Regions from separate parts of the Tigheibacillus halophilus genome, predicted to be linked through region 2. Evidence: riboswitches for the same ligand, from Rfam matches in the RefSeq annotation. Region 2 holds a riboswitch; each other region holds the start of a gene.
What was found. Region 2 has a riboswitch for S-adenosylmethionine ahead of ACFSMW_RS07990 (methionine ABC transporter ATP-binding protein). Riboswitches for the same ligand answer to the same signal wherever they lie in the genome.
Positions count from the first base shown of each region.

Region 1: linked by a shared signal. The riboswitch ahead of ACFSMW_RS00735 (Na+/H+ antiporter NhaC family protein) and the one ahead of ACFSMW_RS07990 (methionine ABC transporter ATP-binding protein) in region 2 are both predicted to bind S-adenosylmethionine.
Region 3: linked by a shared signal. The riboswitch ahead of ACFSMW_RS00685 (5-methyltetrahydropteroyltriglutamate--homocysteine S-methyltransferase) and the one ahead of ACFSMW_RS07990 (methionine ABC transporter ATP-binding protein) in region 2 are both predicted to bind S-adenosylmethionine.
Region 4: linked by a shared signal. The riboswitch ahead of ACFSMW_RS08995 (PLP-dependent aspartate aminotransferase family protein) and the one ahead of ACFSMW_RS07990 (methionine ABC transporter ATP-binding protein) in region 2 are both predicted to bind S-adenosylmethionine.

Region 1 is NZ_JBHUIZ010000003.1:36,972-45,097, reverse strand. It holds gene ACFSMW_RS00755 (GNAT family N-acetyltransferase) at 1-305, opposite strand, end outside; gene ACFSMW_RS00750 (Cof-type HAD-IIB family hydrolase) at 327-1,103, opposite strand; gene ACFSMW_RS00745 (aminopeptidase) at 1,354-2,595, shown strand; gene ACFSMW_RS00740 (YceI family protein) at 2,818-3,351, shown strand; gene ACFSMW_RS00735 (Na+/H+ antiporter NhaC family protein) at 3,699-5,033, opposite strand; SAM riboswitch class I at 5,115-5,223, opposite strand; gene ACFSMW_RS00730 (cupin domain-containing protein) at 5,452-6,003, shown strand; gene ACFSMW_RS00725 (aspartate aminotransferase family protein) at 6,200-7,567, opposite strand; gene ACFSMW_RS00720 (PucR family transcriptional regulator) at 7,775-8,126, shown strand, end outside.
Region 2 is NZ_JBHUIZ010000005.1:349,171-357,296, reverse strand. It holds gene ACFSMW_RS08015 (YdeI/OmpD-associated family protein) at 1-498, opposite strand, end outside; gene ACFSMW_RS08010 (LLM class flavin-dependent oxidoreductase) at 681-1,739, shown strand; gene ACFSMW_RS08005 (NADPH-dependent FMN reductase) at 1,752-2,318, shown strand; gene ACFSMW_RS08000 (alanine/glycine:cation symporter family protein) at 2,666-4,069, shown strand; gene ACFSMW_RS07995 (fumarylacetoacetate hydrolase family protein) at 4,100-4,720, opposite strand; SAM riboswitch class I at 5,024-5,129, shown strand; gene ACFSMW_RS07990 (methionine ABC transporter ATP-binding protein) at 5,272-6,297, shown strand; gene ACFSMW_RS07985 (methionine ABC transporter permease) at 6,287-6,949, shown strand; gene ACFSMW_RS07980 (MetQ/NlpA family ABC transporter substrate-binding protein) at 6,997-7,863, shown strand; gene ACFSMW_RS07975 (M20 family metallopeptidase) at 7,878-8,126, shown strand, end outside.
Region 3 is NZ_JBHUIZ010000003.1:24,754-32,879, forward strand. It holds gene ACFSMW_RS00680 (FUSC family protein) at 1-1,112, shown strand, start outside; gene ACFSMW_RS00685 (5-methyltetrahydropteroyltriglutamate--homocysteine S-methyltransferase) at 1,220-2,329, opposite strand; SAM riboswitch class I at 2,439-2,562, opposite strand; gene ACFSMW_RS00690 (NAD(P)-dependent oxidoreductase) at 3,623-4,996, shown strand; gene preA (NAD-dependent dihydropyrimidine dehydrogenase subunit PreA) at 5,032-6,300, shown strand; gene hydA (dihydropyrimidinase) at 6,354-7,778, shown strand; gene ACFSMW_RS00705 (NCS1 family transporter) at 7,859-8,126, shown strand, end outside.
Region 4 is NZ_JBHUIZ010000006.1:114,678-122,803, forward strand. It holds gene ACFSMW_RS08985 (homoserine dehydrogenase) at 1-736, opposite strand, end outside; gene metX (homoserine O-acetyltransferase MetX) at 733-1,785, opposite strand; gene ACFSMW_RS08995 (PLP-dependent aspartate aminotransferase family protein) at 1,779-3,533, opposite strand; SAM riboswitch class I at 3,634-3,753, opposite strand; gene rarD (EamA family transporter RarD) at 3,826-4,731, opposite strand; gene megL (methionine gamma-lyase) at 4,905-6,140, shown strand; gene cls (cardiolipin synthase) at 6,506-7,948, shown strand; gene ACFSMW_RS09015 (acyl-CoA thioesterase) at 8,022-8,126, shown strand, end outside.

The sequences.
Region 1 (8,126 bases), on a different contig from region 2:
GACCAATGATGCTTATGGATATGGTAGCCAATTTCCATCTCTTCCTGACCATCCACGATTTGTTTAACGATACCGCAATCGCCAATCAGCTGCTTAGTATCTTTCAAGCACACCGCCCATAGCCCTACACCATCAACCAAATATCTTTCTTTATTTCTATCAATCCATTTTTTGGTTTGCTGTAATGAAAACGGTGCGGGGTAAAACCGCATCGTTTCCACGTCAGAAAAGATCCTGTGAAGCTGTTTTAAATCAGCACCTTCATACGGCCGCAAAAAGAGCCTTTCTGTTACTGCAATGATCATGTTTCCTCTCCCCTCGATTCACTACAGCAGCCCTACTAGCTGCAAGCCACGCCAAATACCATCATCCTCCACGGATGCAGTTACATATTTCGCTGCCTTTTTTACAACCGGGAGCGCATTTCCCATGGCGACACTATGGTGAAGCTCTGATAGCATCTCGATATCATTAAGGCCATCGCCAAAAGCGTATTGCTGTTCTTTTGCAAATCCTAATCTGCGAACAATTTGTTCGATACCATTCGCCTTCGAGCCTCCTTTGGGAATCACATCCACAGAAACCGGATGCCAGCGGATGAAATCGAATTCTGGAAATGCTTCTTCATATTGTTCTTCCTCACCTTCCGGACAGAACAAAAGCGTCTGGTACAATGGGCGTCCCTGACTGTAAGCGGGATCCACGGCTGGCATTTCGACTTGCAGCGTCCGCAGACTTTCAATAATATAATCATGTTCTGGAACATTAGCCCTCATGTCTTCATGGTCCATAAACACGACTGGGTGCTCATGTTCAAGTGCCATTGCCGTTAATTTTTCCAGTGCTTGGCCGTCAAGTGGATTTGTGTAAATCACCTCATCATTCAATACGACATACTGTCCGTTATAGCTGACAAAATGGTGAATATCCAATTCCGTGCGCAAATCCTTAAACATGAAAGGTGCCCGCCCTGTCGCGATTGCTACCTCATGTCCCTTCTCTTTCAATTGGGAAATCGAAGTCTTTGTTGATGAAGGCAACTGCTTTTCATGATTGAGCAAGGTGCCATCAATATCGAAAAAAATAATACTTTTATCTGCCATTACCTATTCCTCTTTCTACTTATCTTTTTGTATTACGTTCATTGCTATCCATTCTAAACCATTACAACCACTTTTTAAAAGGAATGATATTGCATGATCATCCCCTTGTCAAAGTTACGATGTTACCACAGTTTAAGAGAACCTTCATTTTTTTCAAATAGTTATGGGAGGATATGAATGACCGAGTGGTATATAATGATAGAGAAAAGTAATCCCACGTGGGTTACAGTATTTCAAGGAGGAAACAAGCATGCTTAAAAATTTTGATGAAAATTTACTAAAATATGCAAAACTGTTAACTGCAAAAGGAATCAACGTACAGCCCGGAGACTGGGTTAAAATGACTGTATCAGTTGAGCAGGCTCCTTTTGCCCGCTTAATCACAAAAGAAGCGTATGCACTTGGTGCCGAAAAAGTAATTGTAAAATGGTCTGATGATGAAATCAGTAAACAGCATTACCTGCATCAGCCGACGAAAGTGCTGACTGATATACCTGATTATGAGATTGCTGAATCAGAAGATCATGTCCTGAACCATCGTGTATGCCGCCTTTCTATTCTTTCAAGCGATCCAGGACTATTGAATGAAGTGGACCCCGAAAAAGTCGCCGCATATCAAAAAGTGGCTGGCAAAGCATTCAAAGCACAACGAAATGCAACTCAAAATGATGATTTGAAATGGACTGTAGCGGCAGCTGCCGGTCCCGCCTGGGCAGCAACAGTTTTTCCAGACTTAAAAACCTCCGAAGAACAGGTCGATGCACTATGGGATCAAATTTTCAAAACCTGCCGTATTTATAACGACGACCCTATTGCTGTCTGGGACGAACATAAAAAAACATTGAACGAAAAAGCAACCAAATTGAATGAAATACAATTCGACGCCCTGCATTACACAGCTCCAGGCACTGATTTGACTCTTGGACTGCCGGAGAACCATATCTGGCAAAGCGCGGAAAGCTATGATCCGAATGGGACTGAATTCATTGCCAATATGCCGACAGAAGAAGTATTTACCGCCCCGGATACGCGTCGTATGGATGGTGTAGTGCGGAGTACGAAGCCGCTCAGCTATGCAGGTACCATGATTGAGGGGATCGAAGTCCGTTTTAAGGACGGCAAAATTGTAGATATCTCTGCTGAAAAGGGCGATGCCACCATTAAAAAATTGGTGCATGACAATGAAGGGGCAACAGGGCTAGGCGAGGTGGCGCTTGTCCCGAATCCGTCCCCTATATCTCAATCTGGGATCATCTTTTTTGAAACATTGTTTGATGAGAATGCATCAAACCACCTTGCAATCGGCGCTTCTTATCCAACAACCATTCAAGGCGGTACAAAGATGAGTGAGGAAGAACTGATGGAACACGGTATGAATGTTTCTACTGCACATGTTGATTTTATGATTGGCTCTGCACAAATGAATATCGACGGCATCAAAAAAGATGGGACGGCTATGCCAATCTTTCGCAATGGCGATTGGGCTTTTTGATCCCCTAAGTGTCAGGCACTCTCAGTGTCTGACACTTTTTTAAATCTGCTGAAAACGTTTATCTATCATAGCTATTAGGGAATAATGTGGAATATATAATGGACTGCATATTCCTAAGAAAAATAGTTAGAAAAATCGTGTTTTTATGTTGACATTCCATTCTGTCATAAGTATAATTTAGTTACAAGGTTACTAAAAGTTATTAAAATGGAGGTATGACGAATGACAAAAACGACATGGAAAGTTGATCCTGCACATACTAGCTTGGAATTTTCCGTAAAGCACATGATGGTTTCGAGAGTGAAAGGCACTTTCGAAGATTTCGAGGCCCGGGTTGAAGCGGATCCGGAAGATTTGACAACCGCGGAAATCGAATTCAATGTGGACTTAGCAAGTATTGAAACACGTAACAAAGGACGCGATGAACATTTGCGTTCGGCTGATTTTTTTGATACTGAAAATCATCCTAAAATGACATTCAAGGCAACGGAGATCGTCCGTAAAGGGCAAGGCGAATATGATATTACTGGTGACATGACGATACGCGGAACTACAAAGCCGCTAACATTCCACGTCACCTACGAAGGCTCCGGAAAAGACCCATGGGGTAATGAAGTTGCCGGCTTCAGCGGAGAAGGTAAGTTGAACCGCAAAGACTTCGGGCTTACTTGGAATTCGAAATTGGAAACTGGCGGAGTGCTTGTCGGAGATGATGTGAAAATTTCCATTGAACTTGAAGCGACAAAAGAAGCATAACAATAGTTTTAAAAAGTTCGGTACCCATAAAGAAAGGCACCTGGGAAAGGTGCCTTTTTTCATGGAGCTTGCTTTTTCAACATATACATTTTTACAGATAAACAACCTTAAACCTTTCACAGACTATCAGCATATCATCTTTGAACTCCTTGACCATCCTCTTTCATTCTCCTGCAAAGCACTGTTTATACTCCATTTGCCAATAAGCTAATGAACGATCCCCTTCTTTGAAGGGCGCTTCACATCTGATCGTTGTGCATGGATTTTTCTTACAGTCACTTCCCAGAGCTTTCTTGCTGATTCATTTTTCATTCCTTCTCTCCCCATCACTTTCGAGAAACCATTCGTCACATTTTTGAAGTTGCCTTTGTTTTCACTTGTTTTTCCGGTTTTCTTAAATTTTTCCATTTTGGATAACCTATCAAGATGGCGACAATACCGCAAATGCCAAGCATGAAAGGGTAAAAGGAGTACGGCATGATGGTCACAGGCGAAATGGCAGCAAGTCCGGAGGCAGCAAGTAACTGGCCGCCATAAGGAATTATTCCTTGAAAACAGCTGGAAAAAATATCAAGCAAACTGGCCGTTTTCCGCGGATCGATATCGTATTCATCAGCGACGCTTTTGGCCAACGGACCGGTAATGATGATAGAAATAGTATTATTCGATGTTGCAATATCTGTCGCGCTGACCAGCCCCGCTATACCTGCTTCTGCACCTTTTTTTGATTTGATTCGTTTCGTAATAACGTGCAACAGGAAAGTAATGCCACCGTTAAATTTGATAAGCTCTACCATGCCGCCAATAATAATAGCAATGATAGCGAGATTTTCCATACTCATGATACCTTCTGAAACTGCTTTAAAAAACGTCGAAAGACTGTAACTCCCATCCATCCATCCAATAATGCCGGCAAACAGCGTTCCGCCAAACAATACAACCAGCACATGCACGCCAACGATTGCAGCAATCAGAACCGCTAAATAAGGCAGCACCTTCAAGAGTTCAAAGGAGTACTCCTGGGAAACCGCGGCTTGTGCATTCATCGTAATAAGACCTAGAATGACAGCAGTCACAATGGCCCCTGGCAGCACAATAAAAAAGTTTACCTTGAATTTATCTCTCATCTTAGTATGTTGTGTACGCACCGCCGCGATGGTGGTATCGGAGATCATGGATAGGTTATCACCAAACATAGCTCCACCGACCACTGTCGCCATAGAGAGGGCCAATGAGATATCCGTCTGCTCCGCAATACCTATTCCAATTGGTGCCAGCGCTACAACAGTTCCTGTCGATGTGCCCATCGAAATGGAAATGAAGCAGCCGATGACAAACATCCCTACCATCAGCATATTGCCTGGAAGAAAAGACATCCCCAGATTGACTGTAGCCTCCACTGCACCCATCCCTTTGGCAACCTCGGCGAAAGCACCTGCCAAAATAAAAATCATCGCCATTAAAATAATATTAGGATTCCCGCCACCTTTTGAAAATGTCTCCACTTTTTCCATCAACGTTCGCTTTCTATTCATCGTTAACGCCAGGGCAGCTGCAATAACCAGCGCCACATTAATCGGCATATTGGAAAAGTCTTTGGAAATGATACCTGTCCCAATAAACAGCAGTACGAATACAACCAATGGTAATAATGCGATAAAACTTCCTTTTTCTTCGTTCACTCTGCCTCTCCCCTGTCTCCTATAACGGCATAAAAATAAAAAGCCTCTCCATCATAGAGAGGCACATTAGCAAAACAGCCTCTCTTATTTTTCAAAATAGTCATTTTGTAGGATTTAGCACCAGTTCATTTTACATGAAAGGTTGCTGTAGCTTCATTGGGCCTATTCCCTCCACTACTCTTCATAAGAGATGTCACTTCTATTCAGTTTTCAATGCTAAAGCAATCTTAGTTATTCAATTTAACGAAAAAAAAGGGAAAAGTCAATGATTCTTTCTTTTTATAAAAGATGAAACCTTTACCGAACCGGCTTGTTCATTTAGACAGCATGAACTAATAACGCGCCCTGTACATTCACCTATTTTCCTTCCAAGCATAGGATAATGCAGTAACGCAGTACTCTTTGAAAGGATGAAAATATGTACCCATATTATTATGTCAATGCTTATCCGGTCTTCAACCCTGTTCCGTTTTCCGGATGGAACAGGAGTATTGATCCTTACATCTACACAGATGGATGGCATCAATTTTATCCAGCTGCACCAGCCACGGAAAGAAAAATGATGGCACAGGATTACGGTCAGCAGCCATTTGTAACCGATATCGAAAAAGCTGCTGAAGAAAACGATTATTTTCGCACGGCGCTATGGACCGGCAAACATCTCCAGGTTACATTGATGAGTATTCGTCCTGGCGAGGATATCGGCTTGGAGGTCCACCGGAATGTCGACCAGTTTTTAAGAATTGAAGACGGCCATGGATTGGTGCAGATGGGAAATGCCCAAAATAATCTCTTATTCCAGAAAAACGTCTCGGAGGACGATGCGATTATGGTCCCGGCAGGAACATGGCACAATGTGACAAATACAGGAAACGAAGCGCTGAAACTGTATTCAATCTACGCTCCTCCCGAGCATCCATTTGGTACCATCCACAGAACGAAAGAAGAAGCGAAAATGCAAGAACACTAGAAAAAGGGGGCTAGCCAATATCCGAATCAAGCTTCGTAAAGTTTCTTTAAGTATGGTGCTATCACTTCAATATATGGAAAGACGTCTTTTCCATTTTCATACTGAAATTAAAATGAAGAAGAGTGCTCTGTATCATGCAGCGTTCCTCTTCTTCATGCCCTCTATGTTACGGATATCACTCAAATCATTGCTGTCATCAAGGCGTGTTTTCCTTGAATACTTCTTTCATAACAGAAACAATATATGCTACATCTTCATCTGTACAAGAAAGTGGAGGACACAGCGCTAATATATTGTTGTATCCCTCAACTGTATCACCATTTTTGCCGATGATCAGTCCTTTTGCTTTACAATCACTGATGATTTTATTTACTCGCTTTGGCAGGGCTGGTTGCTTTGTTTTCTTATCCTCCACCATTTCAATCCCCAATAGAAAACCTAAACCGCGAACATCGCCAACAAACGGATGATTCTTCAATTCTGCAAGCTCGTTTTGTAATCGTTCTCCTAACAATGCCGATCTTTCGACCAAATTTTCTTTTTCCAGGATTTCTATATTTTTAAGTGCCACTGCGCATGCTGCAGGGTTCCCACCAAACGTGTTTACATGACGGAAATGATTGTTTTCTCCGTTACTCTCAAAAACTTTATATATATCTTTTCGGACCGCAGTAACAGATAAAGGTAAATAAGCACTGGTCAATCCTTTCGCCATTGTCACCATATCGGGTTTGATGTTGAAATGCTGATGGCCAAACATTTTACCTGTTCTGCCAAAACCACAAATCACCTCATCAATGATTAGCAACACACCGTGTTTCTTGCAAATCTCTTGTACTTTTTCAACATATACGCGATCCGGAATGAGGATACCGCCACCTGTTATTAGCGGCTCCATGATGACTGCTGCAACCGTTTCTTTCTGCTCCCAGATGATTTTATCTTCCAGTTCCTGTGCCCGCTGTAAATTATATGCTTTTACTGACATGCCATCCGGACGCCGGTAATTATCGGGCGGTGAAACGTGCAGAAATCCGGAATTAAGTGGCTCATACTTATATTTTCTTAATGCCTGACCCGTAGCAGATAAAGCCCCCATTGACCCGCCGTGATAGGCACGATAACGTGAAATGAATTTATGCCGCGCCTGTTCTCCATTCTGCTGATGGTATTGTCGAGCAATTTTAAAAGCAACCTCATTGGCATCAGAACCACTATTGGAGTAAAAAATCATATAGTCATCTCCAAGCAGTTCGTTTACTTTTTCTGCAAGCTGAATCCCAGGCATATGGCTCTGTGTCATGGATGTGTAAGCCAGTTTTTGGATTTGTTCATACGCTGCTTTGGCTAACTCTTTTCGACCATAGCCAACATTCACACACCACAATCCTGACATACCGTCTAAATATTTGCCACCCTCATGATCAGTAATCCATGCCCCTTTCCCTTCTGTTACTACCATTGGTCGTTTCTCATTGTTATACTGCGAGATATGATGCCACACATTCTCGCGATCTTGGTCCACAATAGAAGGCGACTGATTTACATCTTTAGCAGTTTTCATTTCAATTTTCTCCTTTCCAAACCATGTATTAATCTTTACGTGCACAACTGTTGTTCAGAGCAGCACCTTATACAACCAACATCTTCTCTTTATTGACAACCTCCGGATATTGCCTCATAATTTATTTTACAAATAATTATAAAGATTGTAATTTCACACTGTGTAACATGATGAATGGATTCTCTTAACAATGCGGAGGGAAGCATATTGGTCAATAACTTTGAGTTAACCATGAAGGATATCCTGCAAAGAAAAATCTTTCAACACGCCAAAGTCATTGCTGGAAAAAATGGATTGAACAAACAAGTAAGGTGGACTCATATTCTGGAGACAAATCAATTTGAGTCCCTGATAAATGGCGGTGAACTGATTCTAACTACCGGCTCGGGTCTAAAACTCGAATCCTCCACGGAATTGACTTATATCCAGAATTTAATCAATAGACATGCAGCTGGAATTTGTATAGAGATTGGCACACATGTCACATACATATCAGATGAAATAATCGAATTAGCAGATCAACACCAATTCCCTATCATTATATTTGACCATTTTGTAA
Region 2 (8,126 bases):
TGCTCTTTGCCGCCCCGGTGTCAAAGATGCAAAAGCAGTTTTCAAAGCAGGGATTTCGTCTAACTTCTTTTGAAATTCTTCAGGAAAAGCAGGCTCTGTTTGCCGCTTAAAATTCACTTTCAAGCCTGCTTTTTCCACCTCTATGGCTTCATGAATATAGGCTTTCAAAAAGGGCGCCATGTCCAATATTTCTTGCGCACTGGTGAAACGAATTTGCCTTGCCGCCTGTACATTCTCCGTTTGTTGGGTGAGAATCCCATGGGAGTCTTTCAATAAAGCACCTTTGTGAAACAAAAGCGCACAATATGCTTTAAAACCATGTATCAGCACTATATTCTTTCCCTTATACGTATAACAGGGATGCATCCATTTAAATTCTTCCGTCAACCCACAGCCACGAACAATCTCCCGTAATATCTCAGATTCCTTTTTCCACCTTTTGGCTTTACCTACATATTCGTCCACCTTGGAATTCATGCCTGTATTTCCGTTTTTCATCTTCCTTCCCCCTTTCATGTCTATCCATAGTATATACAAATATAGATTAATAATAAATTGCTTGCTGTGCCTCGAATAGATGAATAGATGTTCAGCAGGAAGCTTATAGTTACTTTTTGTATGTATATATTATATAATTACCTTGTGAAAGTTAATTCGAGAGGAAGATACCCATGTCTACAATGGAAAAATACCGCATCGATCCAAGCAAAGGCTTGGAATTCGGCATCTATACACTTGGCGATCATCTGCCAAATCCGTTAACCGGAGAAAGAATCCCTGCCCAGCAGCGCGTACAGGAAATCATTAAATTCGCTCAACTGGCTGACCAGGCAGGTATCGATTTTTTTAGCGTTGGAGAAAGCCATCAGGAATATTTCGCTACCCAGGCGCACGCCGTTGTTCTATCAGCAATTGCCCAAGCAACATCTCACATAAAAATAGGCAGTTCATCCACCATTATCAGCACATCCGATCCTGTCCGTGTCTACGAAAACTTTGCCACGATTGACCTGCTGTCTGACGGACGCGCTGAAATTATCGCTGGCCGAGCTTCCCGTATAGGATTGTTCGATCTGTTGGGGTATAATGTACGTGATTATGAAGCATTATTTGAAGAAAAGTTTGATTTGCTTTTGCAGCTCAATGAACAAGAGATTGTCAATTGGAATGGAGAATTCCGTGCACCTTTGAAAAACGCCCAAGTCCTTCCGCGTCCAAAAAGTGGCTCATTACCAGTTTGGCGGGCTGTCGGCGGCACACCAGCCAGTGCAATCAAGGCAGGTTATGCTGGGGTGCCAATGTTCATGGCTCACCTTGGAGGGCCCGCGACCATTTTTAAGCAGACGATTGACGCTTATCGTGAAGCAGCACGGCGAAAAGGATTCAATCCAGCAGATTTGCCTGTGGCGACTGCAGGATTCTTCTATGCTGCAGATACCACACAGCAGGCATTGCAGGAAACCTACCCATTCATTAACGAAGGTATGAAACGAACTAATGGGCAGGGTTTTTCCAAGCAGCTTTTTGCGCAAGGCGTCGACCCGCATCATATTATGAATATAGGCAGCCCTCAGGAAATCATTGAAAAGATTCTCTATCAGTATGAAACATTCGGTCATCAACGCTACATTGCACAAATGGATTTTGGCGGCGTGCCATTTAATAAATTGGAGAAAAACATTGACCTCATCGCAACGGAAATACTTCCTGCGATCAGGAAATATACAGCCCAAAAATAGGATGTGAAGAGAATGAAGATTGTCGGACTTTCCGGCTCGAACATCGGAACGAAAACAAGAACTGCAATGAATATCACCATGGACACGGTGAAGGAAAAATATCCCGATGCAGCATCAGTACTGCTCGATTTAGCTGATTATAATATCCAATTCAGCGACGGCCGCAGTTATCTGGATTATGAAGGGGATACGAAATATGTTGCGCAGACTGTCATGGAAGCGGACGCTCTAATTATCGGAACACCAATTTTCCAGGCTTCTATTCCAGCGACATTGAAAAATGTATTCGATTTGCTGCCCGTAAATGCATTTCAGGATAAAGTCGTCAGTATGATCATCACAGCAGGTTCCCCAAAACATTTTCTGATTGCCGAACAACAGTTGAAGCCGATTTTGGCTTACATGAAAGCACAAATTGTGCAAACCTATGTATTCATCGAAGAGCGGGATTTTTACCGCAAAGAAATCGTCAATGATGACGTCCTTCTGCGTCTCGATCGTCTTGTGGAAGATACCGCAGTTTTAGCCGAAACCTATACACATATTCGCCAAGCAAAAGAAGCGGAATATGGTTTTTAATTGGATTAGAAGGTTATTAAGCAATGCCTCAGTGGCAGCTTGATAGCCTTTTTTGTATGGTTGACATTTCAGTTATTTGATAAGATTTCTCCTTATGGAGCCATGTTACCTTCCTTAAACTGTAGCCCTCGTGCATGGTATTTGTCCGCAAATATCACACCCACATATAAAGTACCTAAAGTAAGACTATCAGATATGATAATGCATACGCTTGCCAGCCCCTCAAATAGGCAGAAATGTCTCTGCAGATTCATTCACCTGTTTATCAGCGGTTCGATTGGACGTTTTAAATGAATGATTTCAAGGTATGGAATAGTAATTTACGTCCATTGGAGGAGAAGTGAAAAATGGTTGCTTTTGAAAGCATCGTATCACATGTATCGGATTTTTTAATGACATATATTGTTTCCATGTTCTTGATTTTTACTGGCCTTCTATATACGATCAGACTGAAATTTTTCCAATTTCGTTTTTTTCCACACATCATTCGCAATACGATAGGGAAAATGTTCCACCGTAATAAAAAAGAAGGTACCATCACTCCTTTTCAGGCCTTTACCTCGAGTCTGGGGACCACTGCAGGCGCAACGAACATTGTCGGTGTAGCGATAGCCATTGCGCTTGGGGGGCCTGGTGCGCTTTTTTGGATGTGGGTAGTCGCTCTCATTGGCATGGCGACAAAATATGCCGAAATTGTCCTTGGTCTTCGCTATAGAGAACAAAACAAGGAAGGTGAATGGGTCGGAGGTGCGATGTACTATATTAAAAAGGGACTTGGCTGGAAACCATTGGCAAACCTTTTCGCTTTTTTTCTAATGCTGGAAATCTTCGCAAGTACGATGGTGCAGTCCAATTCCATTTCTACACAATTGGAAAGCGCATTTGGCTTTAATAAAGTTATTGTCGGTATTTTTCTTGTCATTTTAATAGGGATCATCGTGGTTGGGGGGATCAAACGAGTCGGAAAAGTTACCGATAAATTAGTTCCATTCATGATTCTGACATACATCATCGCAACGTTGACAGTGGTCATCTGGAACTATGATCAAGTACCACAGATGTTCGCACTTATCTTCAGCCATGCATTTACTCCGATTTCAGCAACCGGCGGGTTCGCTGGTGCAGGTATTGCTGGCGCGCTGCGCTGGGGACTCGCCCGCGGTCTATATTCCAATGAAGCTGGAATGGGAACAGCACCTTTTGCTCATTCCGCAGCACAAACAGACCACCCTTCCAAACAAGCAATTTGGGGAATGTTAAGTGTCTTTATAGATACTGTCGTCATCTGCTCGCTGTCAGGATTTGCTGTATTATCCACAGGTGCCTGGCGGGATGTGGCTCCTTCCAAGGCTTCCAGCATGGTGGATATCGCCTTATCAACCATTGTGGGAGATTTTTACGGCAGCTTGTTTATAGCCGTTTTCCTTTTCTTGTTCGTCATCACGACAGTAATGGTCATCATCTTTTACGGTGAAAAGCAAGTAGAATACTTGTTTGGACTCAAGGCCGCCAAAACAAGTCGTTTTATATATCTCATTGCCGTTTTCATAGGAGCCATTGGCGGGCTGCAGTTGATTTGGCAATTTCTGGACTTGCTGCTTGCGGCCATCACGCTAATCAACGTGGTTCCTCTGCTGCTCTTGAATAAAGAAGTACGAGACATCACGCAAGATTATGTCGATCGCGTCATCAGGCACAAGAACCATGAACCCGTTATCAGCCTGTTTGCGGAAAAACAGAAAGCAGAATAAAAAGCCAGGGGGCTGTCCCCTTGGCTTTCCTCAACGCAAAACGATAATACATGACCCGACTTCTGTGTCATCCCACAGGAAAACCAACTGGTCACCGTCACTTAGCGGACCGACCCCTGCCGGTGTACCTGTGAAAATGATGTCTCCCGCTTTCAGCCCAAAATGGCTGGCAATATAGCGGATTTGTTCATCCAAATCAAAAATCATGTCACGAATACATCCCTCTTGCACTTTTATCCCATTAAGCAGGAGAGAAAATGTTTTTTCGTTGCACTGCTCCACTCCTGGAAACGAAAAAAAGTCACTGATGATAGCCGATTGTGGAAAACCTTTCGCAAGCAGCCAAGGATGCCCGTTTTCCTTCAGTTTCTGCTGGACATCTCGTAATGTCAGATCCAAGCCTATTGCCATTTCATCGACCAAATCATCTACTTGCATTTCTGGTTCAAAATCTCTCCCCATCTTGATAACCAATTCCGTTTCATAATGAACAGCCCCCTGGCCCGATGGCAATGCAATTGATTGTCCATCTGCTGCAGCCAAGGCATGTGTCGGTTTTGAAAAAACAACCGGTTTATCTGAACGTTGATTGTGCAGCTCTTTTATATGCTTTTCATAGTTTCGGCCAATGCAAAAAATATTTTGAGTCATTTTCTTCACACCCTTCCCACTCCCTATCAATTATAGTCTCTGTATTAATGCTATATTAACACGGCCCTTCTAGTTTATGGAATTTTCACCCTCACAGGCTATATGTATCTGCAAAGAAATTCCTATAGTGAAAAATATATCAATGGAGGGGACACCGAAGCAGCTGACATAAAGTTGCCTGACCTTCCAAACACAGCTTTGGCTTTTGCAAAACAATATTTTTTAAAAAGTATTTGACAATTCCTGCGGATTGAGATAATATTAATCTCAATTCTTACAACAACAACTACATAGCAACACAATTTCTTATCAAGAGAAACCGAGGGATGGGCCCTATGACGTTTCGGCAACAGGTTCAATTTGAATACTGTGCCAATTCCTACAAGCATACATGCTTGAAAGATGAGAACCGGATTGTTTTTCATAATTGAAGAGCCTCCTTTTCTTATCTGTCACGATAAGGAAAGGGGGCTCTTCTATTTTCTGCAGAAAGCCAGATTGCTGACACCCGTTGTTTGTGAGGAGGAGTAAACATCAGGAGGTTTATACATATGATCGCATTCGAGAATGTTTCCAAGACATTCCGCCTGGAAAAACGGGAAGTCCAAGCAGTCCGCGATGTGACGCTGACAGTCGAGGAAGGCGAAATATTTGGCGTTATCGGTTTCAGCGGTGCAGGTAAAAGTACCTTACTGCGGCTGGTCAATATGCTGGAGCGCCCGACGAAGGGAACTATTACCATACATGGAGTGGATATCAGCACGCTGACACCGAAAGAGTTGCGTCAGAGGCGACGCAATATCGGGATGATTTTTCAGAACTTCAATCTTTTCCAATCCAGGACAGTTGCGGGGAATATCGCCTATCCGTTAAAGCTTGCTGGCTGGACAAAAGCGAAAATAAAGGAGCGAGTCAATGAGCTGTTGCGTTTCGTCGGTCTTTCTGACAAGGCCACGGATTATCCAGACCAGTTATCTGGGGGACAAAAGCAGCGAGTTGGCATTGCAAGAGCGCTTGCGACATCACCTGACGTGCTTATATGTGATGAGGCAACGTCGGCACTTGACCCGGAGACTACTGCTGAAATTCTCCGGCTGCTGAAAAAGGTGAATAAAGAATTCGGTATTACCATATTGCTGATCACGCATGAGATGTATGTCATCCAATCCATCTGCCACAGGGTGGCCGTCATGGAAAACGGCCAGGTAATTGAAACCGGCGATGTATTTGATGTATTCACTGACCCGCAGCACAGCACGACGCAACGCTTTATACAATCCGTCCAACAGGATCTGCCGTCACCGCATATTTTGCAGGACTGGAGGGCCAAAGGCGGTAAGAAATTATACAGGGTTCTTTTCAAAGGCAGTATTACCAACGATGCCGTACTTTCCCAAGTGACGCAAAAGCATTACATTCATTTCAATATCGTGTACGGTTCAGTCAAAGAGCTTCAGGAGAAGCTTTTCGGCAATCTGCTCATCTCATTTGCCGGGGATGCCGATCGCATTCATGACGCACTGAATGAACTAAGACAATTAGTAGATATCGAGGAGGTGACTGATCTTGAAGGTTGATTGGACAACATTTTGGCCACGGGTGACAGAATCTACTGGTGAAACGCTCACCATGGTCATTTTCACGCTACTATTTGGATCGATCATCGGCATTTTAATCGGCCTGCTGCTATTCGTCACACGGGAAAAGAACATCTTGGAAAATAAATGGGTATTTCAGGTGCTGAACATACTGATCAATATCATCCGGCCGATTCCATTCATCATTTTCCTTGTTGCCATTTCTCCGTTGACAAGGTTAGTGGTCGGTACCACTATCGGAACAACCGCAGCGATTTTTCCGATGACGATCGTTGCCAGCTTTTCCATAGCCCGGGTAGTTGAAAACAATCTGGTCAGTATTGACCCAGGCGTGATCGAAGCTGCACAGGCAATGGGAGCAAGCCCGCTAAAAATTATTTTTACCGTCTTAATTCCTGAAGCATTAGGTCCACTTATATTGGGACTGACCTTCATTTCGGTTAGCCTGATCGACTTTTCTGCTGTGGCAGGAACGGTTGGCGGCGGCGGTCTCGGCCACTTGGCCATGACATATGGATACCAACGTTTTGACAGTAGTGTCATGCTGGTGACAGTCATCATTTTAATCGTACTCGTCCAGCTGGCACAGTGGGTTGGGAACACGTTATCCAAAAAATTCATGAGAAGATAGCACATGTCACACACATAGAAAAATACAAACTAACGAGGAGAATTCACATGAAAAAATTCAGTTTACTTTTTTTAGCCGTCATTTTGGCAGCTGCACTTGCTGCCTGCGATGACTCCAAGGACAAAGCCGGTGCAAAAGAAAACACCAAAGTAAAAATTGGTGTGAATGGATCCGATGGCGCCCAGTGGCCAATTTTGAAAGAAAAAGCAGCAAAAGAAGGCATTGACATTGAACTGGTAGAATTTGAAGATTACACCCTGCCAAACAACGCATTGGCACAGGGGGATATCGATTTAAATGCATTTCAGACGCTTGTTTTCCTGGCACAGTATAACAAAGAAAGCGGCAATGACATCGTACCGATCGGCTCTACTCAGTTTGCACCGCTTGGTCTGTATTCCAAAAAAATCAAAGAGCTTTCCGACGTGAAGAAAGGTGATCAGATCGCTGTTCCTGACGATCCGACCAATCAGGCACGTGCGTTGAAGCTGTTGGAGGCAGCGAAATTGATTAAACTGGATACTGATTTCGGGTTGTTTGATGGACCGGATAAAATTGCTGAAAATCCATTAAACTTGAAAATCACACCAATGGTAGCCCAGCAGACACCACGTTCCCTGGAAGATGTGGCTGCAGCGGTGATCAATAACGGAATTGCCGGTCAGGCTGGATTTGAACCTGCGAAGGATCCTATATTCAAAGAGTCAGCTAAGGATGATGCTTCCATTCCATATGTGAATCTGATCGCAGCCCGCGAAGAAGATAAAAATAATAAGGTTTATAAACGCATTGTGGAGCTGTACCAGGAAGATGATGTGAAGAAAGCCATCACAGAGGATACAAAGGGCGGTTCCATCCTGCAGGTAGTGCCGCAAGACAAATTAGACCAGGAATTTCAAAAACTAGTTAAATAAAGGGGCGTATTATAATGACCATCACAACTGAAACAAGAGATGTTATTTATCAATCGATTACAGACAACCGTGATTTGTATATTCAAACCAGCCACGACATACACGAACACCCGGAAATTGGAAACCAGGAATTTTATGCCAGCGAAAAACATGTGACACTGCTAAAAAATGCCGGGTTCGATGTACAGACAGCTGTAGCAGGCCATGAAACATCTTTCTTCGCTATAAAAGACAGTGGCAAGCCAGGAACGACTGTCGCTTAT
Region 3 (8,126 bases), on a different contig from region 2:
AAGAGACGGCTGCCAGGAAACGGGTTTTTCGAGAACTTTCCACTGCAGTTTGTGTTGCAGCAGCTGATAAATATGAATCAGAACAGAGAATCCAGTTAAGAAAACAGACGTTTCTTGACACGTTTATGGGGGCGTTTAACCGGGATTCTCTCGTTCTTCCGACAACCTTCAGAATAGGAATTTCACTTGTGGCTGCAACATTGATTGCGGCCGCTTTTGGGACCGAACGGCCTTACTGGGTACCTTTAACTTGTGCAGCTGTATTGAATGGGACGACCCCAGTAACGATTTTTCATAGGTCCATTCAGCGGGCCGCTGGAACAGCAGTTGGAATATTTATCGGAGCGGGACTTGTTGCTCTACAGTCGTCCCCTTTTATTATTGCTTTTGCTATCATGGCACTACAATTTTGTATTCAATTCACCATTACACGTAATTATGGATTTGGGGTGACCTTTATCACACCGCTTGCTTTGCTCATGGCGGAAAGTGGCAGGAGCGGTGTCACCGCTGATAGTCTAATCTCTACACGTCTGTTGGATACGATAACAGGTTGTATCATTGGTGTAATTGGGGGACTTTTGTTATGGCGGCATGCCTCCTCCACTAGATTGCCGGCAGTTCTTGGGCAGTTGATTGAAAAAGAAGGAAAGCTGCTGCTTGTCATGCTCACGTCTCCCGAGGGTTTCAAGGAAGAAATAGACAAAGAGAAATTTGAAAAAATGCGGCGCAACGTCGAAACTGCACTGGTCAATGTGAGGTCTGTTTATGATAATGCTACTGGGGAATTAAAACAACAGCGTAAAGCACTTGAAACATACTGGCCAGCAGTTGTTGCAGCGCAAAGGATAGGCTATCTCGTGATCGCTGGGTCTAAGCACCCAGCAATAGAAGACCACCTTGAGGCTGATCAGCTGAGACAATTGGAAACTGCTTTGAAAGAATTTGCAGAAGCAGCAAAATCTGCCCGGCCACCAAGCCAAATCGAGTTTCCTTCTATTCATATATATCCTTCCCTTAACCAAGAAATGCAGGCACTTCAAGAAGGACTTCAAGCTGGCGGGTCAGCAAATTTGAAGATAGGAGCGAGATGGGCCCATAACATGCACTGAACAGGTAGAAATAGGTCTACGAAAGGTGGAAGTAAGTTATTCATTAGATGGATCTGGGATAAAACTTTGGGTTTTGTCCCAGATCCTTTAGGTATGAACCGCCTGTCCTATCCCCACACTTCTTTCGCAATTTCTACAACAAAACGCAATTTATGCCACTGATCTTCTTCGGTCAGTTCGTTTCCGTGATGGGTGGATGCAAAACCACATTGTGTGCTCAGGCATAGCTGGTCAAGTGGCACATATTTGGAAGCCTCTTTTATTCTCGACTTGATCGTTTCCTTGTCCTCCAAATTTCCGTTTTTGGAGGTAAGAACCCCTAAAACGATGGATGGGCCCCCCTCTGGAATATAGCTAAGCGGTTCGAAATCCCCCGAACGCTCGTCATCGTATTCCAAGAAGAATCCGTTCACTTTCTCATTTGCGAAAATGTAAGGAGCAATCGGCGTATAACCCCCTTCGAAAGCCCATTTTGAACGGTAGTTACCGCGGCAAAGGTGGGTAGTAATGACTAAATCTGCTGGTTTATCCTCCAGAATTCGATTGACGACGCTTAATGCCAGCTCTATTAGTTCTTCTCTTGTAAATTCACCATCGCTATATGGCATTTCAGAGGAGGATAGGCCGGCCAGATAGACATCATCGAATTGCAGATATCGACAGCCTGCATCATAAAAGGACTGAATTGCATCCCGATAGGCTTGAATGATATCTTTGGCATAGTCTTCTATATCCGGATAAACGTTTTTATTCCGAATACCGGCAGGAAATAACTGGTTTGGACTGGGAATAGTCTGTTTGGCGACAGCACGGTCACCGACAATTTTCTTGAATTCCTTGAAATCTCTAATGAAAGGGTGGTCAGGTTTAAAAGTTATTTTACCGGTATTGCGGATGTTATATTTTTCTGTCTGGATCCCTTTGAATGGGCGGCCTTCTTTGGAAACATACCCCTCAACACCGTCCAGTTGTTCCAGAAAGTCAAAATGCCACCAGTTTCTCCGGAATTCTCCGTCTGTCACAGCTTGAAGGCCAATTTCAATTTGCTTATCCACTGCCCGTCTGATTTCTTCCGTTTGTATCTCGTGTAATGTTTCGGCAGAAATTTTGCCTGCTTTATATTCTTCATTTGCCCGATGAATGCTTTTCGGACGCAAAAGACTGCCTACTTGGTCTGCACGAAAAGGTGCCTTTACAGTAATGGTTGTGTTTGTCATTAGATCATCTTCCTTTCATGTGTTGACTGTAAATAAATTTGTATAACCCTGAACAAGAAAAACCCGCTTCCAGAAAAAAGAAGAGGGTTCTGCATGAGGCTGCTCGCTCTTCTTATCTTCTAGTTCTCACTACTGGAATTAGCACAGTACTGCATTTATGCGTTTTTACGCCAAAATGTTTGTCTGTTGCTGAGGCTTCGCAGGGCCAGTCCCTCCACCTCTCTGGATAAGAAAATGATTACTATGCAATTTTCTATTAATTCATACTTTACTGTTCGAAAATTAAAATGTCAAGAAATAGATTGTAACTGTTAATAGCGTGACAGCTTTCGGAAAGAAGTGCCAGGGCAGATTCTCATTTTTTTGTAATATTGCTTGTTTACATACATAAATTTGAACTAGACTAGATTATTTATATTTGCAAGGGGAGAAGTAGATGTTTAATTCCCTGGGGACAGTTTTTAGTATATCGTTCCATGGCCTTTTTTTGGTTGGCTCTGGGTATTATCATGTATTCATCAAGGATAGGGATGATAAATTAAAGGATAAGGAGAGGAATGAAAAGTGAGGTTGGATGTTGTCATTTTTATCCTTTATTGATTAATCCTCTCCTGCATCGGGTTAAATTTTTCCAAAAAAGCTTCCAAATCACCAGATTCTTATTTACCTGGTGACCGCATATTGTCCCGCCGTTCTGCGTTAACTATGCAAAGCACATCCATGTGCGTGTTCATGTTCTCAGGGTCCCCTTTAGCCTTTTCAACAGGGATGGTTTGTTATCATGTATGTGATTGGCGATGCCGCCGGTGGGATTATCAATTTATCTGTTCTAGGAAAACATATGAGAAAAATGTAGGAAATACTGGGCGCGCTGTCACCGTTTGAATACTTGGAAAAACGTCTGAAAGTGCTGCAGTATGGGATTGTAGGATCAATCATCGCTACTGTTTTTTATTTGCGGACGTGTGGATGCCGTGACAGGAAAATTTCATCCAATATAATGTCTTTGCAAATTTTAAATCGCTACAAAGTGCCTAATAATGATTGTAATGATGTTACACTATGTCAATTATATAATTAATTCAAAATCATTATAATAGCGAGTAAATAATGCAAACGCTTACTTTTTAAGCATTGCATAAAATAGATGAGATAAATTATGTTCAAATATGTTCGATTTTTAGGGGGTGATTTCAACATCCAACCAGAATCGATAGTCATGGTTTGTAAAAATAAACATGAGATATGATTTGCTAAATAATAAGTCCATAAGTTCTGTAAGGAGGCTTTTCAGTGGAAAATTTACTGCAAAATTTACTGTCAGCAGAAGCGCTGGCAAAAAATTTTGATGAGTCCAGGCCTAGTTTCAATGCACAAGAAGCGTTAGACGAAGCCCACAGATGTCTTTACTGTTACGATGCACCTTGTATCAAAGCCTGCCCCACAGGGATAAATATCCCAAGTTTTATCAAAAAAATTGCATCCGGGAATCTGAAAGGCTCGGCAACAACAATCATGGAGGCAAATCCAGTGGGAGCCAGTTGCAGCAGAGTTTGTCCGACTGAGGAATTATGTGAAGGAGCTTGTGTGCTGAATCATGTTACCAAGCCTATTATGATTGGTGACTTACAGCGTTTTGCCACCGATTGGTCTATTAAAAACGAAAAGGTACTGTTTAAAGCTGGAGAAAAAAACGGAAAAAAAATCGCTATTGTCGGCAGTGGGCCGGCAGGATTGTCATCAGCGCGTGAACTTGGACTGTTGGGGTATGACGTGACGATTTTTGAAAGCAAGGCTGAAGCAGGTGGACTAGATACGCATGGTATTGTTCCATTCCGACTGCCGAAGGATATTTCATTGTGGGAAGTCAAACAGGTCGCGGATTTGGGTGTGAAGATTCATACAAACACGGAAGTGGGCAAGGATGTATCTGCTGCAGATCTGATGAGTGATTATGACGCGGTGATTCTTGCAGCGGGCATGTCAAAAGTACCGATGCTGGGCATTGAAGGAGAAGAACTGTCAGGAATTTATGATGCCATTGACTTGGTGGAAGAAGCCAAAAACGAGCGTTATACAACTGCGTTTATCGGGAAACGTGTGGCTGTTATCGGTGCCGGCAATACAGCGATAGATGGTGCCACTACAGCAGTGAGACTCGGTGCCGAAAATGTTAAAATTCTTTATCGCCGGACGGAGGCAGAAATGTCGGCATATGATTTTGAATATGAATTTGCCAAACAAGAAGGTGTTGAATTCAGATGGTTAGTGGCACCTAAACGTTTGATCGGTGATGAAAATGGTCGTATCCGGCAAATGGAGTGCGTGCGCATGAAGTTGCAATCGGCGGGCTCTGATGGGCGTGCGCGGCCAGTACAGATAGAAGGATCTGAATTTTTAATGGATGTTGATATCGTGGTGAAAGCAATTGGTCAGACGCGGCATCAGCAGCTGATTGATGCATTTGGTCTTGAACACCATGGTGGTGTTGTGAAGGTAGATAGTGAAACGTTCTTAACCTCACACCCAAAGGTCTATGCTGCCGGTGATGTCGTTTTTGGAAAAGGAATCGGTGAAGCAATGGTAGTAACTGCGGCACAGCAGGGGAAAGAGACGGCATACGCAGTACATCAGCAATTAAAAGAGACTGAAACTGCGCATGTCTAGCAAAAAATGTAAAGTAACCGTTTGGGAGGATGAATATGGCAGATATAAGCATCGATTTTGCAGGAATCAAATCCCTTAATCCTTATTGGCTTGCCTCTGCACCACCAACAAATACAGGATACCAGGTACAGCGCGCATTTGAAGCTGGATGGGGTGGCGTTGTATGGAAAACACTCGGTGAACCCGTACTGAATGTCACTTCACGTTTTGGTGCGCATCATTTTAATGGGCAACGGGTAGCCGGATTTAATAACATTGAGTTAATTTCTGATCGACCGATTGATGAAAATTTAAAGGAAATTTATGAAACAAAAAAAAGGTTTCCCGACAGGGTTATTGTTGCATCATTAATGGTAGAACCCGAACGTAATAAGTGGCACGAAATAGTCAAACGGGTGCAGGACGTGGGAGTTGATGGTTTTGAATTAAATCTTGGCTGCCCGCATGGTATGTCTGAAAGGGGGATGGGGGCGGCAGTCGGCCAGCATCCAGACTTAGTAGAAAAATCAACTTTATATTGCAAAGAGGCCGCAGAGGTGCCTGTCATCACAAAACTGACACCCAATATTACCGACATCACTGCTACTGCCCGCGCTGCACAGCGCGGAGGTGCTGATGCAATCAGCATGATCAATACGATCAATAGTTTAATAGGCGTGGACCTGGATACATGGAATCCAATGCCTAATGTAAATGGGATGGGAGCCCACGGGGGTTACTGTGGTCCAGCAGTTAAACCCATTGCCCTGAATATGATTGGAGAATGTGCGCGACAGCCTGATATCCATATCCCAATTTCGGGTATAGGCGGTGTTTCAAGCTGGCAGGATACAGTCGAGTTTATGCTGATGGGTGCGGGCGGTGTGCAGATTTGCACTGCAGCAATGCATCATGGATTTAGTATTATTGATGATCTTACGGAAGGTTTGCGCAATTATTTGGATGAAAAAGGAATTGCATCTGTCAGTGAAATCATTGGAAAATCAGTCCGAAAATATACTGACTGGAGCAATTTGGACTTAAACCATAAACTTGTGGCTCGCATCAATAATGATGTTTGCATCAATTGCAATAAGTGTCATATCGCCTGTGAAGATACGTCTCATCAATGTATAGATATATTGATGGATGAAAAAGGCAACGATTATTTGAAAGTCAGAGAAGATGATTGTGTCGGCTGTAATCTTTGTTCAATTGTTTGCCCGGTCGAAGGAGCGATTGACATGGTGGATCTCGTTACAACTGAATCACCAATGTCATGGAATGACAGACAGGCTGCTTTGCAAACAATGAATCATAACTAACCATTTTCTGGGGAATTTACAGGAATTAGTCTATGTATATAGGGGGATTCATCATGAAAAAAATTATTAAAAATGGAACGATCGTAACCGCCACAGATACTTATACCGCAGATGTACTGATTGAAAACGATAAGGTGCAGGCAATTGGCCAAAATATCAGTGATATTTACGCAGAAGTGATTGATGCATCAGGTTGTTATGTCATGCCTGGAGGGATTGATCCACATACACATATGGATATGCCGTTTGGCGGTACCGTTACTTCAGATGATTTCGAGACCGGTTCCATTGCTGCGGCCCACGGCGGAACGACGACATTTATTGATTTTTGTCTGACGGAAAAAGGTAAATCACTCAAAAGCGCGTTAAAAAAATGGCATGCTAAATCAAAAGACAAGGCTGCTATCGATTATGCATTCCATCTGCAAATTGTTGAAGCGAACGAAAATATTCTTCATGAATTGCCTGAAGTGATTGAAAAAGAAGGCGTCACTTCCTTTAAAGTGTTCATGGCTTATAAAGATGTTTTGCAAGCAGATGATGAGACATTATTTCAGACATTAATTACTGCCAGAGAACATGGCGGTTTGGTGATGGTCCATGCGGAAAACGGTGATGTAATCAACTATTTAACTGAAAAAGCGTTAGAAGAAGGGCGTACAGAACCAATCAACCATGCGTTGACTCGCCCACCCGAGCTGGAAGGAGAAGCCACAGGACGCGCTGCTAAATTGACTGCCCTCGCAGATTCACAGCTGTATGTGGTTCATGTAACTTGTAAAGAAGCGGTGGAACAAATTGCGGCAGCACGAAGTAAAGGATTCCGTGTTTATGGGGAGACATGTCCGCAATACCTTGTACTGGACCAATCTTATTTGGAAAAACCAGGATTTGAGGGAGCCAAATATGTTTGGTCACCTCCTTTACGTGATCGTTCCAATCAGGAGATTCTGTGGAACGCATTAAAAAGCGGTGAATTACAGACTATTGGCTCCGATCATTGCTCCTTCAATTTTAAAGGACAAAAAGAACTTGGAAAGGGAGACTTTTCCAAAATACCGAACGGTGGGCCTTTTGTTGAAGACCGTTTCAGTATTTTATTTTCAGAAGGGGTCAAAAAGGGCAGAATTTCACTGAATGAATTCGTTAACCTTGTTTCCACAAATGCTGCAAAGCTGTTTGGATTGTTTCCACAAAAAGGAACGATTGCGCCAGGCAGTGACGCAGATATCGTATTATTCGACCCGAATGTGGAGCGGACCATCTCGGTAAATACGCATCATATGAATGTGGATTACAGTGCGTTGGAAGGGATGCAGGTAACAGGTGAGCCTGTGACAGTGCTCTCCAGAGGGGAATATGTCATAAAAAACAAGCATTTTGTAGGAGCCCCTGGAAAAGGTAAGTATTTAAAGTGCAGTAAATTCAATCATCATACAGCTGCTGAAGCGAAAAAGGCGGAGGATTTGGTGAAATGATCTTATATTAACCGAGGTAATAGCTGCTTGGCCATTTGTCAGGCACTCATAACTCTCAATAAATAAAAAGGGGATGAATGATGGAAAAGACAAGTGAAAACAACTCGTATCTAAAGTCACCGGATTTACTTCCAATTGGCTATGAACAGCGGAAGATAGGAATCGTGGGATTTTTTGCAATGTGGGTTGGGATGGCTATACTTTTGGCAACCTTTGATATCGGCGCTTCGGGTATACAGAATATTTCCTTACCCTGGGTTGTATTGGCTACATTGATTGGCTGTATCGCGGTTGGGATCTTCATTTCAATCGTCGGAGATATCGGGGTTGAGCATGGCTTGTCTTTTC
Region 4 (8,126 bases), on a different contig from region 2:
TGACACGCTTACCTGCGGCTTCTTGTTCATCCAGAAATGACATGGAAATGTCACGGATGCCAGTTTGTTTGAAGCGGGCTTTATCTGCCTTGCTTCCGAAGAGCAGCTGGCATAGAATTACAGCTTTGAAATATGCATCCCGGCCATCAATGTCATTGGCAGGATTTGCTTCCGCATAACCTAGTTCTTGTGCCTTTTTGAGCGCCTGGGAAAATGAAAGCTGCTTCATGCGCATCTCCGTCAGGATATAGTTGCTAGTGCCGTTCAAAATGGCTTGGATTTTTCTCACACGGTTGACTTGTAAGAGTTGCCTGATTGTTGCAATGACAGGGATGCCACCGGCAGTGGTTGCTTCAAAACCGATTTGTACACAGTGCTTTTCGGCGAGTTTCTTCAATTCCTGGCCATGTTGTGCGAACATTTCTTTGTTTGCGGTAACAACGTGCATCCCTTGTTGGATGGATTGCTGTAAATAAGTGAAAGCTGGCTCTTTGCCGACAATTGCTTCCATCACCAGATCTATGTTTTTGTCTCCCAACACTTCCTGGAAATCGGTGGTGAGCTTTGCATGGCCGTTATAATTTTTATGGTTCTTCAAGCTCTTGACCACAATAGCTGCTATCTCCACCTGCTTGCCAGTGAGCTGCTGTAAACGTGCTTGTTGTACTTCTATTGTTTGATAGATCCCTTTACCGACTGTTCCGAAACCAAGCAAAGCAATACGCAGCTTATTCATTGGACCACCTTTTCATGAAGGGGCTTTTGTACAAATTGCTGCACCACATCTCCCCATTTCTCGTATTCTGTCAAAAAACCGTCATGGCCGAATGTCGTTTCCACATGGTGATAGGTACAATCTGGCACATGTGAAGCAAATGCTTTGATTTGCACAGGTTCATAGATCAAGTCATGTGCAAAACTGATCGCCAGCATCGGTACTGTGAAACTTGCTGCTGCTTTTTTCCATCCACCTCGGGTATGGCCAATATCATGCTGATCCATCGCCGCCAGCAAGCAAAGGTAACTGTTGGCATCAAAACGGGTGCAAAGTTTTTCACCCTGGTAATCCAAATAAGCGTTAATTTCAAAGTCATCTCCAGAGTGATTACGCTGGAAGCGTTCTGCGAATAATGGCGCACTGCGATAGGAAACCATCCCGACCATTCTGGCGATTTCAAGTCCCCTTAAACGCTCGTTGTTTTGATAAAAGCCATTTTGCCAGGCAGGGTCAGAAGTGATGGCTGTCCTGGCTATGTGGTTATAAGCTATGCCATAATCTGAAAGCGTGGGAGTCGCTGCCAAGATGATCGCTCTTTCTATCTGTTCTGGATAGAGAAGAGCCCATTCCTGGACCTGCATACCGCCAAGCGATCCTCCAATGACAGTATGGATTTTTAAGATTCCAAGTGCCCGCAAAGCTTTGTATTGTGCATGCACCATATCACGTACGGTGATAGCGGGAAAATCGGAACGATATCGCTGCCCGGTTTTGGGGTTGATGGAGGTGGGTCCGGTGGAACCGTCGCAACCCCCAAGTACATTGAATGTGACCACCTGGTAAGTGGTTGTATCGATGGAGCGGCCTTCACCAATCAAACCGCTCCACCAGCCAGGGATATCTTCTGTTCCTGTCGTTGCATGGTTACCTGTCAATGCGTGGCAAACCAGCACTACTGGTCCATCACACAGTCCAGCCCGTTCATATTGCAGAATCACATCCTCCAACAAAACGCCAGATTCTAAATTCAAACTGCCAATATTTACAGTTCCGTAGCGCTTTACCACTTTACCACAGCGGGAGACTGTCCCCCGCGAATCCGGTTTGCTTCCGCATACAGTTCAAGTCCTTTAATGACTGTGACACCTGCTGCCTCAGCGTTATCAAGTATTGGAGTATCTGGGTAGCCATTTTCAAACCAGATGATTTTCACATCTTTTTGAATCAGCTGTTCTACCAGGTCTGCTGGGATGCTGTCCTGCTTAACGAGTACAGCATCGATATCTTCTTTTGCATCTGGCAAACGTTCATAGGATGTCGCCTGCAGAAGAGTGCCAGCATTGGATGCGATTGGCAGGATTTGAAAACCGCGTGCTTTCAGATGCTTGATTTGATCATAAAAAGTGCTCGTTGACTGGTCCAGACCGAAAACAGCAATCGTCTTTTGTCTCGGGCCATTTTCAGTTCGCTCAAAAGGTGAATGCAACAGCCACTGGACTACATTATCCTCAGATGAGGCTACAGTTGGCGACGAATCAGTAGCTGCAGCAATCGCTTGATCCAGATCTGCAATGATATCATCAGTGGACTCAATACCTACGGACAGTCGAATCAATTCCTCGCTGACACCGCTTTGCACCAGCTCCTCCGCACTTAACTGCTGGTGAGTGGTGGATGCAGGATGAATGATAAGTGATTTCGCGTCTCCTACATTTGCAACATGTGACCAAAGCTTGATGTTGTCGATTACTTTTCTGCCGGCTTCACGGCCGCCCTGAATACCGAATGTAATCATTGAGCCGGTCCCTTGGTGTAAATATTTTTTTGCAAGACTATTAGAAGGGTGTGATTCCAGCCCTGGATAATTGACCCATGCCACCTGCGCATGCTCATTCAGATAGTCAGCTATTATTTTCGCGTTGGCATGATGCCGTTCAATGCGAAGATGCAGTGTTTCCAGTCCCTGTAAGAGGAGAAAAGCACTCTGGGGACTGAGACATGCGCCGATATCGCGCAGCAATTGGACACGGAACTTCGTCGCGAACGCTGCAGGTGCTGTATCTACGTATTTCAGCCCATGATAACTCTCATCCGGCTCGGTGAATTCGGGGAACCTGCCCGAGCCCCAGTCGAAACGACCGCCATCTACGACAACACCACCAATAGTGGTCCCATGGCCTCCAATCCATTTCGTTGCGGAATGAACGACAATATCCGCGCCCCACACCAATGGTTTGGCTGCATATACTCCGAAAGTATTATCGATGATGAGCGGGATACCGTACTCGTGGGCAATCTCTGCCACTGTTTCAATATCGAACACATTCAGGCTTGGATTGGTAATTGTTTCAGCAAATACTGCTTTCGTTTTATCCGTAATCGCCTGTTTGATTGCTTCAGGATTAGTACCGTCGACAAAAATAACATGAATTCCGTATTTCGGCAGTGTTTTAGCAAATAAATTATATGTGCCGCCGTACAAGTTGCTGTCGGCGATGATTTCGTCCCCTGCACCAGCTATATTGAGGATGCTGAGGGTGATAGCTGCCATACCGGACGATGTGGCCACAGCAGCGACACCGTCTTCCAGCAAAGCGACACGCTGTTCAAAAGCGTCTACTGTCGGATTCATGATACGGGAGTAGATATTTCCAGGCTCTTTAAGGCCGAACAGATTTTGAGCATGTTCTGTGTCACGGAAGACGTAGGAAGTTGTTTGATAGATTGGCACGGCACGTGACCCGGTTGCGGGATCCACCTGCTGGCCACCGTGCAATAATACTGTTTCTGGTTGATTGAATGAAAATGCTGACATGAAAAATTCCTCCTTTGATTTCGGTTCTGGAGGAAGAGGTGGAATGAAAAAAACGCCTCTTCCTAAGAAGAGGCGATTGCATTTATTTATGCGTATCCTCCTCTTATCTTCCAGACCATCCGTATGATCTGTAGGATTTAGCACCTTAAAAGCGAGCAATGCTCCCTCTTTGGTTGCCGGGCTTCACAGGGCCTATTCCCTCCGCCGCTCTTGATAAGAGATTTGATTTTTGAAATTAATCAGTATTATAACGGACAAAAACATAAGTGTCAACAGCAGGCACGAAAAATTATTAATGTTCTTGCATGGATTGTTTCTTCGGACGATATATCGATGCCAAGTAAACGATCAAGGCGAACCAAATCAAGCTGAAGGCGATCATATGAGCAACTGTGAAGGGTTCATCATATAAGAAAACACCGAGTAAAAGCATGATTGTCGGTGCTATATATTGCAGAAAACCGACCAGAGAAAGTGGTATGGTTTTCGTCCCTGCAGCAAACAAAAGCAATGGGATTGCTGTGGCCACACCAGCACCCATCAGAAGCATGTTGGTTCCCGTAAACAGGGAATGGAAATGGAATGCCTGGACCGGCAAAAACGCAAGATATATCAATGCGATCGGTGTTACAACCAATGTTTCCACTGTCAACCCGAACATAGCAGAAATATCCACGGTCTTTTTCAGCAGGCCATATAAGCCGAACGTGATAGCTAGTACCAATGAAATCCACGGAAATACACCGTAACTGATTGTCAGGTAAATGACCCCTGCTGCCGCAAGGACGACAGATAGAATTTGTCTGCGCGTTAGGCTTTCTTTCAGAAAGATGATACCTAGCAAAACGCTGACTAATGGGTTGATATAGTATCCAAGGCTTGCCTGAATGACATGGTTTGCGTTCACTGCCCATATGTAGGTGAGCCAATTCAAACTGATGACGATCGATGCACAAGTTATGCCAAGCAGCTTACGCTTATCATGAATAATTGCTTTACATTCAGTAATAAAAGGGCGCCATTTGACTGTAACAGTTACTAGCAGTGCCATAAAAACAAATGACCAAATAATCCGATGAGCAAGAATCTCGCCGGCAGACACCCGATCAGCCAGCTTCCAGTAAATGGGTAAGAACCCCCAAAATACATACGCTAACGCAACAAGTATAATGCCGTTTTTCTGTGATGACTGGTTCATATGTATCTCCTCTCGTTCTGGTAAATAAGCTAATTTTAGAAAATTAATAGCAAAAAGGCAATTGAATTGCTTGTGAATTATCAGGAAACGCTTTCAAATTTGAAGGGAATAACATAAAATAGAATTATAGAAGAAGCGTTTAAATCGTTTCACTTGATAAAAGGGGGTCCACCATGTCTAAAACATATCGTCATTTTGAAACATCAGCTATTCATGCCGGATACGATGCTAAAACGATGGATGGGAGTCTCACCACGCCAATATTTCAAACATCGACGTTCACATTTGAATCGGCCGAGCAGGGAGAGAGGAGATTTGCAGGGGAAGAGGATGGTTATATTTATTCCCGGCTGGGAAATCCCACAGTAGCGGCATTGGAAGAAAAAATAGCGGCGTTGGAAAACGGTGAGCGTGGATTGGCATTTGCATCGGGGATGGCAGCTGTTTCGGCTATCTTGATTGCACTGACAAAAGCCAATGACCATATTCTCTGTTCCTCAGGGCTTTATGGCTGCACATTCGGTCTTTTAACCATGCTCGAAGATAAATACAATATTAGACATGATTTTTCCGAGATGGAAACAAAGGAGGACATCCGCTCCCTCATAAATGATAAAACAGCATGCATCTATGTAGAAACACCAATCAATCCTACAATGAAGCTGGTAGACTTGCGCTTGGTAGCCGAAGTGGCCAAGGAATACGGCATCCCAGTCGTGGTCGATAATACCTTTAGTTCGCCATACTTGCAGCGCCCGCTTGAATTAGGCTGTGATGTGGTTATTCATAGTGCGACCAAATATATCGGTGGTCATGGCGATGTGATTGCGGGGCTTGCTGTCGGTCAAAAAGATTTTCTTGATCAGGTGGCTATGACTACGCAAAAGGATATCGGCGGCATTATTGGTCCAATGGATGCCTGGCTTCTGCTGCGCGGTTTAAAAACGCTGCCGGTACGTCTGGAGCGCCATTGCGATAATGCAGAAAAAATAGCTGCGCATTTAAAAGCGCATCCTGCTGTCAAGCATGTATACTACCCAGGAGATGCGGACCATCCTGATTACGCACTCATGCAGCAACAAATGAAGCGTGGCGGCGGAGTCATTGCCTTTGAAATGGAAGGCACAAAAAAAGATGCGCAGTCATTACTGAATCAGCTGCAATTTTTGAAAATTGCTGTCAGTCTCGGAGATGCAGAAACATTGATTGAACATCCGGCGACAATGACCCATGCTGCCGTGCCGGAAAAAAATCGCTTGGAAATGGGCATTACGGATCAATTGATCCGCCTTTCAGTTGGGCTGGAGGCCTGGGAAGATATCTGGGAAGACTTGCAGCAAGCATTAGACTGGTGTTCATCAAAAAGTCATAATAAGACAATGACAGAAACGGAAAAGCTGGTTCGTTAATATATTTGCATGTAAATGGATACCATTCTTGCCGTAAGGGGAGGGTGGTATCGTTTTTATTATGTGCAAGTATATGGTGTGTTGCAAAGAAATATCCATATGACGGCATGAAGCGGATCACCTGCATATGATAAATAAGACAGCACACACGAATCTCGTCTGAGGATTGGAAACCAATCACTGAATGATGTATGCCGCATTGAACCAAACATCCCTTGCCATGTCTTCAGCCAGTCCGCAAGCCAGCTGCATATTCGCGGTTCTCAAGACCTGTGCTAAAAGTTGGCGTTCTCGAAATGGCAAATTATTTACCAATTGTGCTATAGTAAAGCTTATACAATTCTTTTATAGGAAGGATATGTTCGATGGAGCTCCTGGCTTATTTGGTCGGTTTCATTTTTATTTTTAACATCGGTCTCGGAATTTCAATCATCTTCCTGGAGAGAAAGGATGCTACATCAACTTGGGCCTGGTTGATGGTATTGTTGTTCATTCCGATTGCAGGCTTCTTTTTGTATTTGATTTTTGGAAGAAGATTGAGTTCCAGCAGGATTTTTACATGGGATACCAAGAGCCGCCTTGGAGTGAAAACTGCTGTTCAGGCTCAGCTCCGGGCGCTGGAAGATGATAAATTCACATTCCGCCAGCCCGAAATTGCTATTTATAAAGATCTTTTTTATCTGCATCTGCGCAATGATGATGCTGTTTTCACACAGGATAACAAGGTGAAGATATACACAGACGGGCGCGAAAAGTTCAATGCTTTAATCAATGATATAAAAAAAGCGAAAGACCATATTCATCTGCAATATTATATCATCCGCCATGACCAGCTGGGACAAGAAATCGCGCAGGTGCTGATTGAAAAAGCCAAAGAAGGTCTAGAAGTGCGTGTGCTGTATGATGATACGGGCTCCAGGCTGCTGCGCCCTAAATATATTCGCAATTTGCGAAAGCACGGTGTCCGAGTGGAAGCTTTTTTTCCACCGAAAATACCTAAGATCAATTTGAAAATCAATTACCGCAATCACCGTAAGCTGGCGATTATTGATGGGAAAATCGGCTATACCGGAGGATTCAATATCGGGGACGAATACTTGGGGATGAGCAAAAAATTCGGTTATTGGCGCGATACGCATTTGCGTATTGAAGGTGATGCCGTCCACAATATGCAGACAAGGTTCATTCTGGACTGGAACCAGGCATCAAGAAACCATATTGGATACGAGGAGCATTATTACGCAGCAGAGTCGAGCGGAGACACTGGCATTCAAATTGTATCCAGCGGACCGGATTCCGACTGGGAACAAATTAAAAACGGTTATATCAAGATGATTTTGTCGGCAAAAAAATATGTCTATATCCAAACCCCTTATTTTATTCCGGATGAGAGCTTGCGGGATGCGGTCAGAATTGCCTCTCTCTCAGGAATCGATGTCAAAATAATGATTCCAAACAAGCCAGATCATCCATTTGTCTATTGGGCGACGCTTTCTTATGTTGGTGACCTGCTGAACGCAGGGGCTGAAATTTATATTTATCAAAAAGGCTTCCTGCATGCCAAAACAATTGTCGTGGACGGAAAAATTGCTTCGGTTGGCACAGCGAATATCGATGTGCGCAGTTTCCGCCTTAATTTTGAAGTGAACGCATTTCTATATGATATCGCGATCGCTCAGGAATTGGAGGCCGCGTTCATGAATGACATTGCCATATCGACACAAATGACCAAGAAACTCTATGATAAAAGATCTCTTGGTGTCCGATTCAAGGAATCGATATCCAGGTTGCTTTCCCCGGTATTATGATACATGTTATCCATAGCCGGGTGAAGGCTATACAAACATTCAAATTTGAAATCACCCATTGGAGGAATTCAGCATGGAAGAAAAAACATGTTCCAAATCTTTGGCAGTCAAAACATCACATGTATTGCCTCCCGATACAAATGCATACAAAACGCTGTTCGGCGGCAAATTAATGGCT